One region of the Cupriavidus sp. KB_39 genome, then DNA from elsewhere that is predicted to be linked to it. Evidence: predicted binding sites of a transcription regulator. Region 1 holds the regulator's gene; each other region holds the start of a gene.
What was found. The regulator LexA, encoded in region 1, represses DNA repair genes until DNA is damaged. The targets are predictions, from matches to a motif close to ACTGTATNNNNATACAGT.

Region 1 (4,952 bases):
TGGGTGTTGTCCGGCGCTTCGGCGTGGCGACGAAATTTTTCGCTGTCCGATTCGGCGCTGGCCTTGGCCAGTTCCGCGGCTTGTCGATAGGGCATCGGCTCCTTGTCCTTCTCGACCTCCAGCAACCGCGTCTGCTCATTCACGCGCACGCTGAACCGGCCCAGGTTGTAGAACAGGTACATGGCGTAGAGATTGTCGAAGTCGCGATAGGCCCCTTGCTCCCTGCGGAAATCGAGCGACAGGACGGAGGGGAAGCGGTTGGGCAGGTCCTTGAATGCCACCTTCTCCTCTTCGCGAGGTTCCACATAGGTGGAGCTGCCGTACTTCTTGTACAGCACTACGTCCATACCGTATCCGCGCTTGCCCCATTCCTTGATCAGCTTCATCGCCATCTCCGTGGGAATATTCGCGGTCGCGGCGGCCACCACGCGTCGCCCGGATAGGACTTTGGGGCTCTTTATCGTCAAATCCTTGTAGCCGGCGCCGTACTTGAAGGCGGCGCCGATGGTCTTGGCGCAGTTCAGGCGCAAATAATCGTATTGGATTGTRCCGCTGTGATATTCGGTGTCCGTTGCCCGCCGATGGTARTCGTCGTTGATGCGGCGGAAGTAATCGACCAGCGACTGTTTTTCCTGCGTGGGCACGCCGTAGACCCGCACACCGATCACCGACCGCTTGTAAATCTCGCCATAGTCGAGGCCAAACATCGTCGTTTCCGCGATGGAGGAGGCCGTCTTGAACAGATATTCCTTCTTTGGGATGCCCGCCATCAGATTGGCGGTGTAAAAATCATTCTCGTGCTTGGGCGTGCGGTCGGCGTAGAAATTTGCCGAGTAGACAATGTCGTCGCCGAGCGTGTCGTCACGGACGCCCAGGGCGATATGGCCAGCCGATCCGCCCTTCGATGTCCCAAAGCTGATCAGTAGCTCCAGGTCGTAGGGCTCTTCGCGAAGTAGGTCGGTAATCTGATCGATATTGGCGGGCTCGGGGCCACCCTTGCTACCGAACTCAGCAGCAACCCCCGGCCCCGAAATCAGTGCGGCGATGACCAGGAGCCATGCCGCCAGGCTTGTCCTCATTGCGTCCCTTATATCGTCAGCCAGTGTCCGTCGATCCTTCACCCAAAGAATAATCGTTGATCGGCCCATGTGCCGGAAAACCGTCGGGGGCGTGGATGCACTGGGCTTTGTTCCCGGATCATGTGCGACAGCCCACATAGTGACAAGTTTTCGAGAATGATTTTCGCTACGCTTCACGGCGGGCCAAATGGTCTAATCCATATCATCTAGGCAAATCACCTATACGAAGCGCGAGGTCATGCCGTGGCGGAGCGAATTCGATTCAACCCTGATGTAGCACTGGCGGCATTTTCCAGTGTGATYCCGATGCCGACCTTGGCTGCCATTAACGCGGCTATCGATCGATCCTTCGGCGAACAGCCCGAGCGTGCCGAGCCATTCGCAATGGCTGAGTTACTACGTCGCAATGAAGCCTTCCGCAAGCTCGAGGAGACGGTGTGCGCCGAGACTCGGGCCATGGCCACCACGCTCCTGAAGAAGTCGCTGCGTTGGGAAGCGTTCCACGTGATTCGTTGTGCCAGCACGTATACGCGCAACGAGAGCCATTGCCGCCACTACGATTCGCATCTGCTGACGCTGCTGATTCCGCTGAAGCTCGCCCCCGATGGCGTTTGCAACGGTGATCTGCTGGTTTATCACCCGCCACGGCTGGCGGTATCCACTGTGGCCAATGTTTTTTGCAAGCTTCGTCATGGCATTCAGCGCAATCTGCCGTTTCCCATCAGAAAATGGMTGACGCTACGGGATCTGCGCCGTGGCCGCTGCAACCGCGTGCCGGTGGAGCCGGGCAGCGTCTATGTCTTCAACGGCTTTGTGCTCCAGCATGCCAACCTTGATGTGGAAGTTGGCGAGCGCCGGTCGTTGCTGATTCACTACTACGACCCTGGCTACTCGGCGGGTCTGAGCGGGACCGTGCGGGGCGTGCGTATGCTGTGGGACCGTCTGCGCAAGAACATGACTGGCATGTATCCTGGTACCTGATCCAGCCGGGGAGGGCGAAAAAAAACCGGCACTCGGCGGGGTCGACAAGTTCCGGTTTCGCGCATCGGCGCCAATGCGCCAGTACTACGGATGCGCGCCATCGAGTGTAAAGCACCTCTCACGACGAATTAAACGTTCTCTTAATTTCACGTGGTGGGCTCGCAACTGCACTATTTACAATGATTTGGGCGACGCGGATCCGCCGCTAGCGGTTCATGCGTCCAGTTTGTCGGGCATATCCGCAAGTTCCAGCATCCGGCAGATTGCAGCCATGCTGCCGACCATCGTACGACGCTGGGCGCCCTGGTAGACGCGCACGCCCTTGGTTTGGCGGAACGGCACGGGCTTGACCGGGCGGCGGGAAGCGGTGTGGTTGACTGGCAGCATGGCGGCACCTCGAAGTTTGCGACAGCAGGAGTCCACGCCCGTCGTCCGGAGAGAACGGGGCGGCGTTGGCACTGCAAAACTGGGGACCAGGACAGGCGGCCGCCCGTCCGGTCTCGGAAGTCAGAAGCCCGAGGAGCGGATTAGCCCGACGGCGATGCCTTCCAGCGAAAATTCCTCGCGGCCGGCCTGCACCACGATATTCTCGAAATCCGGGTTTTCGGCGATCAGCTCGATCATGTCGCCGCGCCGCTTCAGGCGTTTGACGGTCACATCGTCGCCGATCCGCGCGACGACGATCTTGCCGTTGGCGGCTTCGCTGGCTTTCCTGACGGCGAGCAGGTCGCCGTCGAGGATGCCGGCATCGCGCATGCTCAGGCCCCGCACGCGCAGCAGGTAATCAGGTCGATCATCAAATACCGAGGCGTCTACCTGGTACTGACGGTCGATGTGCTCTGCGGCAAGGATCGGGCTGCCTGCGGCCACGCGGCCCACGAGCGGCAGCGTCAGCTGCATCACGCCGGCCATCGGCAGCGAGAACTGGTCCGTCATCTCCGAATCGCTACGTGCCACCTTGAGGCGGATGCCGCGCGACGCGCCTGGCGTCAGCTCGATCACGCCCTTGCGGGCCAGCGCTCGCAGGTGTTCCTCGGCAGAGTTGGGCGAGGAGAAACCGAATTCGGACGCGATCTCGGCACGGGTCGGCGGAATGCCGGTGTGCCGGATCGTGTTGCGGATCAGGTCGAAGATCTGCTGTTGCCGGGGTGTCAGGGTCGCCATGGGTCGCCGGTCTCTCGTGGTGCCGAAGCACTGTATGTTTAAACAGTATGCTGTGATTTTATACAGTATCRAGTGAAGTGCAAGCACAATTTGCAGTGGCAATGTGGGGCATGCGCGACACCAGGCGGACTCCAGTGCGCCCGGCGACACGGGTTTGCGAGAGCGGCGGCCCTCGGCGTGCCACAGTTACAATCGCCTGCACCACCCGCTCACTCGCTCGATTTTCTCGCTATATGTCTACGTCATTGCCCCGCATCGTCGTGCTCGCCACCGGCGGCACCATCGCAGGCTCGTCCGCCAGCCCCGCCAGCAGTGCGCAGTACCGCGCGGCCACCGTGCCGGTCTCGTCGCTGATCCAGGCCGTGCCTGCGCTGGGCGAGGTGGCCCGTGTGGAGACGGAGCAGGTGGCCCAGATCGACAGCAAGGACATGGCCTTCAGCCTGTGGGCGACGCTTGCCGCGCGGGTGGCGCATTGGGTCGCGCAGCCCGATGTGGTGGGCGTGGTGATTACCCACGGCACGGACACGCTTGAAGAAACGGCGATGTTCCTGCACCTGACGCAGCGGAGCGCGGTGCCGGTGGTGCTGACCGCGGCAATGCGCCCGTCCACGTCGCTCTCGGCCGATGGTCCGCTGAATTTGCTCGACGCAGTGCGCGTGGCGGCAAGCCCGGATGCGCGCGGGCAGGGCGTGCTCGTGGTCCTGAACCAGGAAATTCATGCGGCCCGCGATGTCGCCAAGGCCCATACCTCGGCGGTCAATGCGTTCACGTCGCCGGCGGGCGGGCCAATTGGTTTCGTGCAGGATGCCTACGTGCGCTTTGGACGCGCGTTCGCCCCCGGCGACGCGCCAGCGCTGCCCGTGCCTACGGCGTGGCCACTTGTCGAAATCGTGGCGAGCTATGCCCAGCCGGGCAGGGTGGCCGTGGATGCGATGGTCTCGGCCGGCGTAAAGGGGTTCGTGGTGGCGGCCACCGGCAATGGCTCGGTTCATGAGACGCTGGGCGACGCGCTCGCCGATGCAGCTGCGCGAGGCGTGGCCGTGGTGCGAAGCTCCCGCACGGGCGCCGGCCATGTGGCGGGGCCGGCACGCCCGCGCCTGGCCTCGGGCGAATTCGCCTCCGCCGGCAATCTCAATCCGTACAAGGCGCGCGTGCTGCTGCTGGTGGCGCTGGCGGCGGATGCGTCGCTTGGCACCGATCCGGCTCGCCTGCAGGCTGTTTTCCGACAATACTGAGAGATTCCCAGCGTCCTGCCGGGATGCCGGCTTGCGTGCTGGCTCGGAACCGGGCTATACTCGCGGGCTATTCAACCTTGCTACACCGGACATGGCGCCCGGGTGGCTACATCCAAAAGGAGCGTCAATGCGTCATTACGAAATCGTATTTATCGTCCATCCGGACCAAAGCGAACAAGTGCCGGCGATGATCGAGCGTTACAAGCAGCTCGTCACGTCGCAAAACGGCCAGGTTCACCGCGTGGAAGACTGGGGCCGCCGTCAGATGGCCTACATGATCCAGAAGCTGGCCAAGGCTCACTACGTTTGCCTGAACATCGAATGCGGCAAGGAAACCCTGGCCGAACTCGAGCACGCCTTCAAGTTCAATGACGCCGTGCTGCGTCACCTGATCGTGCAGACCAAGAAGGCCGAGACCGCTCCTTCGCCGATGATGAAGGAAGTGCAGCGCGAAGAAGCCCGCAAGGCCGCGCAAACGACCACGGAAGGCCAG
Region 2 (4,950 bases), on a different contig from region 1:
GTCGGACGGATACAGCAGATAGCTGCCCTTCTCCGCGCGCGTGCGGCCCAGCGTGATGAACTCGCAGAGATTGCCGAAGCCCTCGCGGTTCTGCGCCAGCAGCAGCAGGCGCGGGGGCGGCATGGGCATGGCATAGGGCTCGGGGGGCTGCCCGGGGGAGGCCGTCAGCGTGAAGCGGCTGCCGAGGATCACGTTGAACGCATCGGCGGCGGCGGCGCGCGCCTCCAGCACGCGGTGGCGGTGCGCGGCGGCATCGGGGTCGTCGTCCGGGTGGTCGCCGATGAGCGGCAAGGCGTCGGGGTCGCCCTCCTCCATGTCGTCCACATCGTCCATCCCCTCCATTCCATCGGGTGTGAAGGCATGGACCAGCTCGGCATCATCGAACTCGCCGTCCGCCTGCCCCGCCGCCAGCCGGCGGGCGCTGCGCGCCACGGCCTCCCACATCTCCTCGCGCAGCACCTTGATGGCGTGATGCGCGCGCGCCGTGCCCGCCACCGAGCACTCGTCGGTCAGCGCCAGCCCGCTGTAGCCGAGCTGGAATGCGCGCGCGATCAGTTCCTGCGGATGCGAGGCGCCGGTGAGGAACGTGAAGTTCGACACACAGTGCAGCTCCGCGTAATCGGGCAGCGAGGGCAGCAGCGAGGAGAGGCCAGGAAGCGACGACAGCATGGGGAAAACGTCAGGAATATTCAGGCGAAATCAGGCGAACAGCCCGTGCAGGAACCAGCGGTATTCGCCGCCCTCTTCCTGCCCGCTGCGGGTGGGATGGCCGGGGCGCTCGCGATAGACCCAGCAGCGCAGCCCGTCCGCCCGTTCGGCGATGAAATAGTCGCGCGTGGCCAGTCCGCCATCCCACCAGCCGGCTTCGATGCGCTCGGGGCGGGTGAGCATGACCAGCGGGCCTTCGTAGACGGGCCGGTGCCGCTGCACGCGCAGCGGCCGGGGCGCCTCCAGCAGCCACAGCGGCCGTTCGGGCGGCAGCGTGCCGGTGGCGGGCGCGCGGGGCGGCGGCTCGTCCACMGGGCCCCACTGGTTGGCGCATTCGGGGCGATGGTCGGCCAGCGGGCGAGGCTGCAGCACGTTGTCGCGGCCGAGGCGGGCCATCAGCGTATCGATCAGCCGGCCCAGTTCGGCCGGCGCCGCGCCGGGCTCCGGGAACAACGAATCGCTCTGCGGCAGGCAGGTCTCCATCGCCTCCACGCGCAGCGCCAGGCCGCCCACGGGCGCGTGGAAGCGCACCTTGTCGAGCTTCTCGCGCAGCAGCCTGGAAAGATGCACCGGGTCCCGGCTGGGCTGCGCCAGGCCCAGCGGCACCAGCGTGCTGTCCATGTCCTCGCCCAGCCGGTAGCGCTCGTGCTCCAGCACCAGCACGCAGCGCGTAACGCCGGCCTGCTGCGCCGCCAGCCAGCCGGACAGCGCCAGCAGCAGCCGCTGCGCGCCGGCCAGCACCCCGTCGGCCGCTTCGATGCGCCCCGGCAGCTCCATCCGCTGCGCGAAGGCAGGCGGCGCCTCGAACCATGCAAAGCCGGCCGGCGCCTGATCGTAAGCCTGATCGAGCCGCGCCAGCAGTGCCGTGCCGATGCGGCGCGACAGCCCCGCGCGCGGCAACTGCCTCACCTGCCCCAGCGTGCGGCAGCCCACGCCCTCGAGCCAGCCCGGATCGGCCAGCGTCTGCAGGCACGCCACGGGCAGGGCATCGAGCAGGCGCGTCATGCGGGCAGGCTGGATGGCGCGGCGCGCGGGCCGCACGATCCCGCGCCGCGTCCGGCGCAGCGGCTGCCGGGCGAGCCAGGCCGCGCCCTGCGCCGTGGTGCCGCAGCCCAGTTGCGCGAACGTGCCGAGCTGCCGCACCCGCGCGCGGATGGCACGGCACAGCGCGCGGTGCCCGCCGAACAGGCGCAGGCTGGCGGTGACGTCGAGCATCACGGTGGCCGATTCGGCATCCGGGTCGATCGTCACGGCCGGCGTGAAGTGGAGCAGCGTCAGCGCCACGTCGGTCATCAACGCCTCTTCGGCCGGGAGGCTGCGCTCCAGTTGCACGACCTCCGCCGACAGCGCCTGCACGCCGCCGCGCCGCATGCCGAACGCCACGCCGAGGGCCACGGCCGGGCCGTTGGCCAGCACCACGCGCTCGTGCGCCATCACCGCCACGGGCAGCGCCTGTTGCAGCGTGCCGGAGGCGGGGACGGACGGCGCACCGGCGGCCTCAGGCCAGCTCGGTTGCAGCGCGTCCAGCGGCAGGCGCGGCAGATGCACCGCGATCCAGAACGTCGGCAGCATGATGAGGGGGCACCACGGAAGGCGCGGTGGGAGTGACAGGAGCGGTGGGARTGACGGGCGTGGCGACGCGTGCGGGCACGTGCGCCATGCCGCCCAGCGACAGTTGCAGCGGCGCGTCCCGCACGGGGCCACGGCGCTTGTGGAAGGCAATCGACAGCATGTTGCCGGGCAACGGCGACAGCGCCAGCCGCAGCACGGCCGGCGACGATTCCTGGAGCACGCGCAGGGGCCGCAGCACCCAGACCACGGTATCGCCGGCCTGGGCCAGCACCTGAAGCCGGCGCAGCGCCTCGGGCCGTGCGATGCCGAGCCACACCAGCACSGCGCCGAACGCCTGGCTGCGCAGCATCTGCTCGGCCGCCCAGAGCATGTCCGTGCGGCGCGAGGCCGGCGGGGTGGCCGCCGGCGGCCGCACCCAGTAGAGCTGTCGCGCAGGCAGGCCGGCCAGCCCCGCCAGCCCAGCGGCATTCGGCAGATAAGGCGGATTGACGAACGCCAGGCGCCGCCCCGCCGCGGCCAGCGTGCGCAACGCCGGCATCAGCARSCGCAGTTCGCCCACGCCATCGTGGGCGAGCAGCAGTTCGGTGACCGCGCCAGCGGGCCAGCCCCCGCCGGGCARCTCCTGCGCCAGCGCGTCATAGCCGCTCGGGCACACGGGCAGCCGGCCGGCATGGCCCAGTTGCCCGGCGCGCCACAGSCCGGGGTAGCGATGCTCGAGTTCGGCCACCGAGGCCCGGTGATCGGGCACGGGATCGGGAGGCGAAGGCAGTGGAGACGCACCATCCTCCTCGGCAGGCAGGATGTGCGGGGGCGCAGTCATGGTGATGAATTCGGCACACGCGGCGGGCGTGCGCCATCGGAAGATTGACGATTACTGTATGTTTATACAGTATCGACGCCGGCGCAAGAGGGGCATGGCCGAAGTGGAACGCGCGCCGCCTCGTTGGGCGAAAAGTGGCCCAAAAGGCCCCACATCTCCCACTACAGTGGGGCAACTGCCACGAAACGACGTGGCGGATTGCAAACAAATGTCAATCCGGATTGTGCAGCGCGGGGCAGGTGCGGAAAAATGCGCCCCTATGAAACGGAATACACGTCAATGTGTGCATCTTCTGATCGCCGGTTTGCAGCGCGAGGGTCCGCTGCGCCGCGACGCGCTGGCTGACGCCAGCGGCTTGTCCCCGGAGGAGACCACCCGGGCGCTGAAGGCCGCGCGGCAGATGAGCGTGATCGACCATGTGCCCTACGGCCCGGGCACCCTGCCGGCTGCCGTCTACTACCAGCTGACGGGGCGCGAACTGCCGCCCGCGCGCAAGAGCACGCGCATACCGCCCGCGCCCGACAACCGCTTCCAGCCCCTGCTGGACGCCTGGTGGAACAGCGACGAACTGGACCGGGTCTGAGGCGTCCGGCTTCGACGCCCCTCCCCGCGCCCTACTTCTCCCGCCGATACCGCGCCTGCATGATCTGCATCCATTCGCCGTCATCGCCCTGCATGAATGAGGTCAGCGTGCGGTTGTCATCGTCCTGGAAGGCGATCACGTCGCGGAATTTCGAGGTCTTGCCCGGCACCAGCTTGCCTTCCGGCGTGAAGGTCGGGCCATCGGCGCGCAGCGTCAGCGTGCGGCCATCGGCCTCGAGGTCACCCTCGTAGATCCACATATGGGTCATCATCGACCCGATGAAGGTGCCCACGAAATGCTTGCGCGTGGGGTCATAGCCCAGCGTCATCACCGTGACGGCCTGCCCGCAGCCGGGCATCTCGCCCTCGGAGCGGCCCTGCACCCAGAGGTCGCCCACGGCGCCCACCTGTTCGGGAATCTTCCACTTCTGCGGCGGGGTGTCCGGCCCCATCACCGCCTCGCCTTCGGCCATCCATTTGCCCACCAGCTTCTGCAGCCAGCGGTGTTCGTTGGTCGTTTCGGTCTGCATTGCAACGGTCTCCTGTTGATCGGTTTGATTCAGTCGATGATGTCGCTGCCTATTTGTGTACAGCGTACACAAGAGCTTAGGAGATGGTCCCGTACGTGTAAAGACGCGCCAATGAAAAAGCCGCCAAGATGACAGCATTGTCATCTTGGCGGCTCGCAAACCCTTGTATTTACTGGGGCAGCCGTACCTTCGGCACGATGAACTGGTTGCCGGGCGCGCGCATGACATCACACTGGGCGTCGCCCTTGCGCGTCTCGCCGGCCTGGTTCACGAACTCGACGTTGCCGACCACGCTGTAGAAGTCCTCCGCCACGCGCCGCGTGGTGCCGCGCACCCAGCGGAAGCGGTCGGGGTTCGGCAGCCTGGCCTTGACGGCCTCCATGCAGGCCACGGGTGCCTCGGGTGCCTCGGGGCGTCCGCCGCGCTGGCCCAGTTCGATATTGACGGGCGCCTCGGTAGCGAAGGCGAAGGTCGAGAGCGTGGCAGCAGCCAGCGCCACCAGCATGCGGCGCCCCTGCCGTGAAACCGGCAACGTCATGGAATCCCTCCGAAAAACGAAAAACGGCCGACACGCGTGGCGTGCCGGCCGGCCGTCATTGTACTGCGACGTCAGGGGTCAACGTCAGGGCCAACGTCATACCGCGCCTACACCGACATGTCGCGCGGCTCCGGCTTGCTGTCGTCGAACCAGCGGTACAGCACCGGCACCATCACCAGCGTCAGCAGCGTGGAGGTGAT
Region 3 (4,975 bases), on a different contig from region 1:
GAAGATCGCCATGTACAGGCCGTTCAGCCGGCTGCGGTGCTCGGCCGAGAGCGTGAAAATGGCGCGCTGGCCGACCACAAGGTTCGCCGATACGCCGAAGTCGAGCAGGATGGCCGCCACGGTCAGCGCCAGGAGCGAGGTCATCGACCCCTCCACGCCCACCCGGCTCAACAGGAACGACCCGGCGCCGATGGCCAGCGCGATGGCGGTCATCTGGCGGCTGTGGCCCCGGTCCGCGTAGCGGCCGGCCATCGGCGCGGCGATGGCGCCGGCCACGCCGACCAGCGCGAACACGGCGATGCCGGTCTGCGACATGTGGAACGCAGGCCCGGCCAGATAGAGCGGGATGGTGGTCCAGAACAGGCTGAACACGCCGAACATGCTGGCCTGGTACAGCGCGCGCCGGCGCAGCACGGGCTGGGTACGGAGCAGGTGCGCCATCGACGCCAGCATCTGGCCGTAGGTCACGCCCCGCGCGGGCTGGCGGCGCGGCAGCTTGCGCGCCAGCACCAGCGCCAGCAGCACCATGGCTACGGCCGAGACCGCGAAGATGGTGTGCCAGCCGCCCGTCAGGCCGGCCATCAGGCTCGACACCGGCCGCGCCAGCATGATCCCCATCAGRAGCCCGCTGGTGACGTTGCCGACCACGCGGCCCCGGATATGGTCCGGGGCGAGGTGCGCCGCGAACGGCACCAGCACCTGCACCGCCACCGAGCATAGGCCGATGGCGCAGCCCGCGATCAGGAACACGCTGGCGTGAGTGGCCAGGGCCGCCGCCATGAGCGCCACGGCACAGCCGCCAATCAGCGTCAGGACCAGCTTGCGGTTCTCGACCAGATCCCCGAGCGGCACCAGCAGCACCAGCCCCGCGCAGTAGCCCATCTGGATCAGCGTGACGATCAGCCCGGCAATCTCGGGCGAGAGTTGCAGCGACCGGGCGATCGGGCCGACCAGRGGCTGGGCGTAATAGAGATTGGCGACGATCATGCCGCAGGCCGTGGCCAGCAGCGGCGTGATCCAGGTGGCGGGCTCAGCGGCGCGCTCTGTGGCGGTGGTGGTCATGGSGACGGCCTTGGTGCTCGAAGCCGCCGATTCTAGCGGGAGATAGATAGATGCGTCGGAGGGGTCATTCCGGTGCCGCGTCAGGCATCCGGCCGCTCATCCTCGAAGCGGAACTCCTCCTGCACGGGCGCCGGGTCGTCGCCCTGTTCGTCCGCCGGGATCAGGGCGCTCACGCGCACGCCGAGCAGCCGGATGCGCCGCTCGAGCGGTATCCGCTTCAGGCATTCCGTGGCGCTGCGCCGGATCGCCGCGCCATCGGCGGTATGGGCCGGCATGGTCAGGTCGCGCGTGACCGTGCGGAAATCGTCAAAGCGCAGCTTGATGCCCACCGTGCGGCCCACGTAGCCCTTGCGGCGCAGGTCCTCGCCCACGCGCATGCAGAGCTTGGTGAACGATTCCGATAGGAGCGGGCGGTCCACGCGCGGGTGCAGGTCGCGCTCYAAGGTGGTTTCGCGGCTCATCGACTTGGGCTCGGAACTGACCACCACCGGGCGGTCATCACGCCCATGCGCCACCTCGATCAGCCAGCTCGCGTAGTTGCGGCCGAAATGGGTCTGGAGCACGCCCTGGTCGGCCTCGGCCAGGTCGCCCACGGTGTCGATGCCGATGCCGGCCAGCTTCTCGGCCGCCTTCGGCCCGATGCCGTTGACCTTGCGCGCCGCGAGCGGCCAGATACGGTGGGSGATGTCGGCGGGGGTGAGCAGGGTCAGGCCGTCCGGCTTGTCGAGTTCGGACCCGATCTTCGCCAGCAGCTTGTTGGGCGCCACGCAGATCGAGCAGGTCAGGCCYGTGGCCTCGCTCACGGCKGCCTTGATGCGCGCGGCTACCTCGGCCGGCTCGCCGGGCACCTCGGTCAGATCGATATAGATCTCGTCGATGCCCCGGTCTTCCACCTGCTCGGTGAAGGTGCGCACGGCGGCCTTGAACAGGCCCGAGTAGCGGCGATAGGCGTCGAAATCGGTCGGCAGCAGGATGGCGTCCGGCGCCAGCTTGGCCGCCTTCATCATGCCCATCGCCGAGAACACGCCCAGCGCGCGGGCTTCGTAYGTYGAAGTGGTGACGACGCCACGTCCGACGTAGTCGCGCAGGCGGGCATAGCGGCGCGAGCCATCGGGCAGCGTCTCCGGGATGGCATTGCGGCCGCCGCCGATGACAACGGCCTGGCCGCGCAGGTCGGGATAACGGAGCAGTTCGACGGACGCATAGAAGGCGTCCATGTCGAGGTGGGCGATGCGCCGGACGGGGGTGGACATGGCGAAGGGGGCGTGCGCGTCGTCGGTACTGTATAAACGTACAGTATAGTGCGTCGGCCCTCGCGTGCCGAGCCGGTGTTAATCCATCATTCCCGGGATGAATCGATTAATCGATCCAAACCTATGCTTCATTTGTCGCGCTGATAGACTTAACGGAATTGCGGCGGGAAACCCACACCCCTTCCATCGCGTAGATCAGCAGCGACACCCAGATCAGTGCATAGCCGAGTTGCTTCTGGGCCGGGAACGGCTCGTGCCACAGCCAGATGCCGAGCAGCAGCTGGAGCGTCGGGCCGGTGTACTGGAGCAGGCCGAGCAGCGAAAGCGGAATCCGGCGCGCGCCGGCGGCGAAGAACAGCAGCGGCACCGCCGTGACCGGGCCGGCCAGCAGCAGCAAGATCTGCGTACCCGGTGCTGCGCTCCGGAAGGTGTCCTGGCCGGTGAAGACGAGCACGCCCAGCGCGGTGGCCGCAATCGGAAACAGCAGCAGCGTCTCCAGCGACAGCCCCTCCAGCGCGCCCAGCGCCCCGGTCTTGCGCAGCAGCCCGTAGCCGCCGAACGACGCCGCCAGCGCGAGCGCGATCCACGGCAGTTGCCCGGCGCTGATGGTCAGCCAGAGCACGCCCCCCGCCGCGACGGCGATGGACAGCCACTGCCCCGGCCGCAGCCGCTCGTGCAGGAACAGCACACCCAGCAGCACGCTGAACAGCGGATTGATGAAGTACCCCAGGCTCGCATCGACCACCCGGTCGGCCGACACCGCCCAGATATAGAGGAACCAGTTGGCGCAGAGCAGGGCGGCGCTCGCCGCGAAGCCGAGGATCAGGCGCGGATTGCCCGCCACCTCGCGCAGCCAGCCGAAATGCCGCCGCCAGAGCAGGATCGCGCCCAAAAAGACCAGCGACCACACCATCCGGTGCAGCAGGATCTCGAGCGGCGCCACGCCGTGGAGGGATTTGATATAGAGGGGCAGCAGGCCCCAGATGACGTACGCGAGCAGCGCGTAGAAGATGCCGAGTTGCATGGGAGTGTCCGGTAGGTGCGCGGATTCTACCGGGACGCCGTCATCGGCGTTGGAACTCGCCTCCCCCTGGCGGGAGAGGCGACAACATCACATACAAATCACATCGATGTCTTACAGCTTGCGCGCGAAGCTGAACTGCGCGAAGCCCTGCTCGGCCACGTTGAACCAGGCGGCCTCGTTGTTGCGGAACACGCGCCAGTCGTCATAGATCTTCTTGAACGACGGGTTCTTGGCGGTTTCCTCGGCGTACGCGTCCTGCGTGGCCTTGAAGCATGCCTCCATGATCTCCTTCGAGAACGGGCGCAGCTTCACGCCATTCTCCAGCAGACGGGCCAGCGCCTGCGGGTTCACGGCGTCGTACTTGGCCATCATGTTGGTGTGGGCCTCGATGGTGGCCGTTTCCAGCGCGCGCTTGTACTGCGCCGGCAGCTTCTCGAACTCCGGTGCGGAGGCGTAGAACGACAGCTGGGCGCTGCCTTCCCACCAGCCCGGGTAGTAGTAGTACGGCGCCACCTTGTAGAAGCCGAGCTTCTCGTCGTCATACGGGCCGACCCACTCGGCCGCATCGATGGTGCCCTTTTCCAGCGCCGGGTAGATATCGCCACCGGCAATCTGCTGCGGCACCACGCCCAGGCGCTGCAGCACCACGCCGGCAAACCCGGCGATGCGGTACTTCAGGCCCTGCAGGTCCGCCACGGTCTTGATTTCCTTGCGGAACCAGCCGCCCATCTGGGCATTGGTGTTGCCGCCCATGAAGTTGACGACGTTATATTCCTTGAAGAACTCGCGCATCAGCTTCATGCCGTTGCCCTGCATCATCCACGCGGTCTGCTGGCGCGCGGTCAGGCCGAACGGGACGGTGGTGTCGAAGCACAGCGTCGGATTCTTGCCGAAGTAGTAGTAGCCGGCCGTGTGGCCGATCTGCACGGTCTGGTTCTGCACGGCGTCCAGCACCTGCAGGCCCGGCACCACTTCACCGGCGGCGAACACCTTGATGTTGAACTTGCCGTCGGTCAGCTCCTTCACGCGCTGGGACAGCAGCTCGGCGGCGCCGTAGATGGTGTCCAGCGACTTCGGGAAGCTCGATGCCAGGCGCCATTCCACCGCCGGGTTGCTGCCGATCACGGCCGGCGCGCCCGGTGCGCTCGCCGACGCCGCGGGCGCGGCGGGTTTGTCTTCCTTGCCGCACGCGGCCAGGGCCCCGGTAGCGGCCACAGCCGATGCTTTCAACAGGAAGGAACGACGTTCCATGACATCTCCTCTTATAGATATATGTGCGCTGGCTGCCCCACCCATAGGACAAGTCCAAAACAGCCGGTCGATTATAGCGGTGGCGTTTTGCGCACGACCACACTCCCGACTGCGGGTTTTCGCTAGGGATTCGCACTTCTGCAACGGTTTACGGGGAGACTGGCAAGGTGGCGCGAGGTGATCTTTTCGCAATGTGAGATGCCGCACGGTTTGATGGATTTTGTAACCCGTCTTGCGGTCAAAAAGTTCGCCTGTTAAAAAACGGAGCCCCCATCCGGCGCGCCGCGCGCCGTCACTGTTTCCCATGCTGCTGCCAGTACCCCGATTCGCTCGCCTGCGTTCCCGCCGTCTCACGTTTGCCGTCATGGCTGCTTGGGGCATGGTC

Region 2: the regulator LexA is predicted to act here: its motif matches at 3,154-3,171, upstream of imuA (translesion DNA synthesis-associated protein ImuA).
Region 3: the regulator LexA is predicted to act here: its motif matches at 2,343-2,360, upstream of dinB (DNA polymerase IV).

What each region holds. Positions count from the first base shown of each region.
Region 1 covers NZ_JBFREV010000016.1:111,622-116,573, forward strand. Annotated here, with positions in the region: gene AB4Z27_RS14435 (hypothetical protein) at 1-1,079, opposite strand, end outside; gene AB4Z27_RS14440 (hypothetical protein) at 1,323-2,060, shown strand; gene AB4Z27_RS14445 (hypothetical protein) at 2,274-2,447, opposite strand; gene lexA (transcriptional repressor LexA) at 2,568-3,224, opposite strand; gene AB4Z27_RS14455 (asparaginase) at 3,416-4,459, shown strand; gene rpsF (30S ribosomal protein S6) at 4,587-4,952, shown strand, end outside.
Region 2 covers NZ_JBFREV010000001.1:73,523-78,472, forward strand. Annotated here, with positions in the region: gene AB4Z27_RS00320 (error-prone DNA polymerase) at 1-669, opposite strand, end outside; gene AB4Z27_RS00325 (Y-family DNA polymerase) at 700-2,280, opposite strand; gene imuA (translesion DNA synthesis-associated protein ImuA) at 2,207-3,100, opposite strand; gene AB4Z27_RS00335 (hypothetical protein) at 3,384-3,683, shown strand; gene AB4Z27_RS00340 (DUF1579 domain-containing protein) at 3,715-4,212, opposite strand; gene AB4Z27_RS00345 (DUF2880 domain-containing protein) at 4,382-4,750, opposite strand; gene AB4Z27_RS00350 (efflux RND transporter permease subunit) at 4,858-4,950, opposite strand, start outside.
Region 3 covers NZ_JBFREV010000033.1:29,509-34,483, reverse strand. Annotated here, with positions in the region: gene AB4Z27_RS21930 (MFS transporter) at 1-1,062, opposite strand, end outside; gene dinB (DNA polymerase IV) at 1,143-2,315, opposite strand; gene rarD (EamA family transporter RarD) at 2,437-3,339, opposite strand; gene AB4Z27_RS21915 (TRAP transporter substrate-binding protein) at 3,451-4,590, opposite strand; gene AB4Z27_RS21910 (carbohydrate porin) at 4,895-4,975, shown strand, end outside.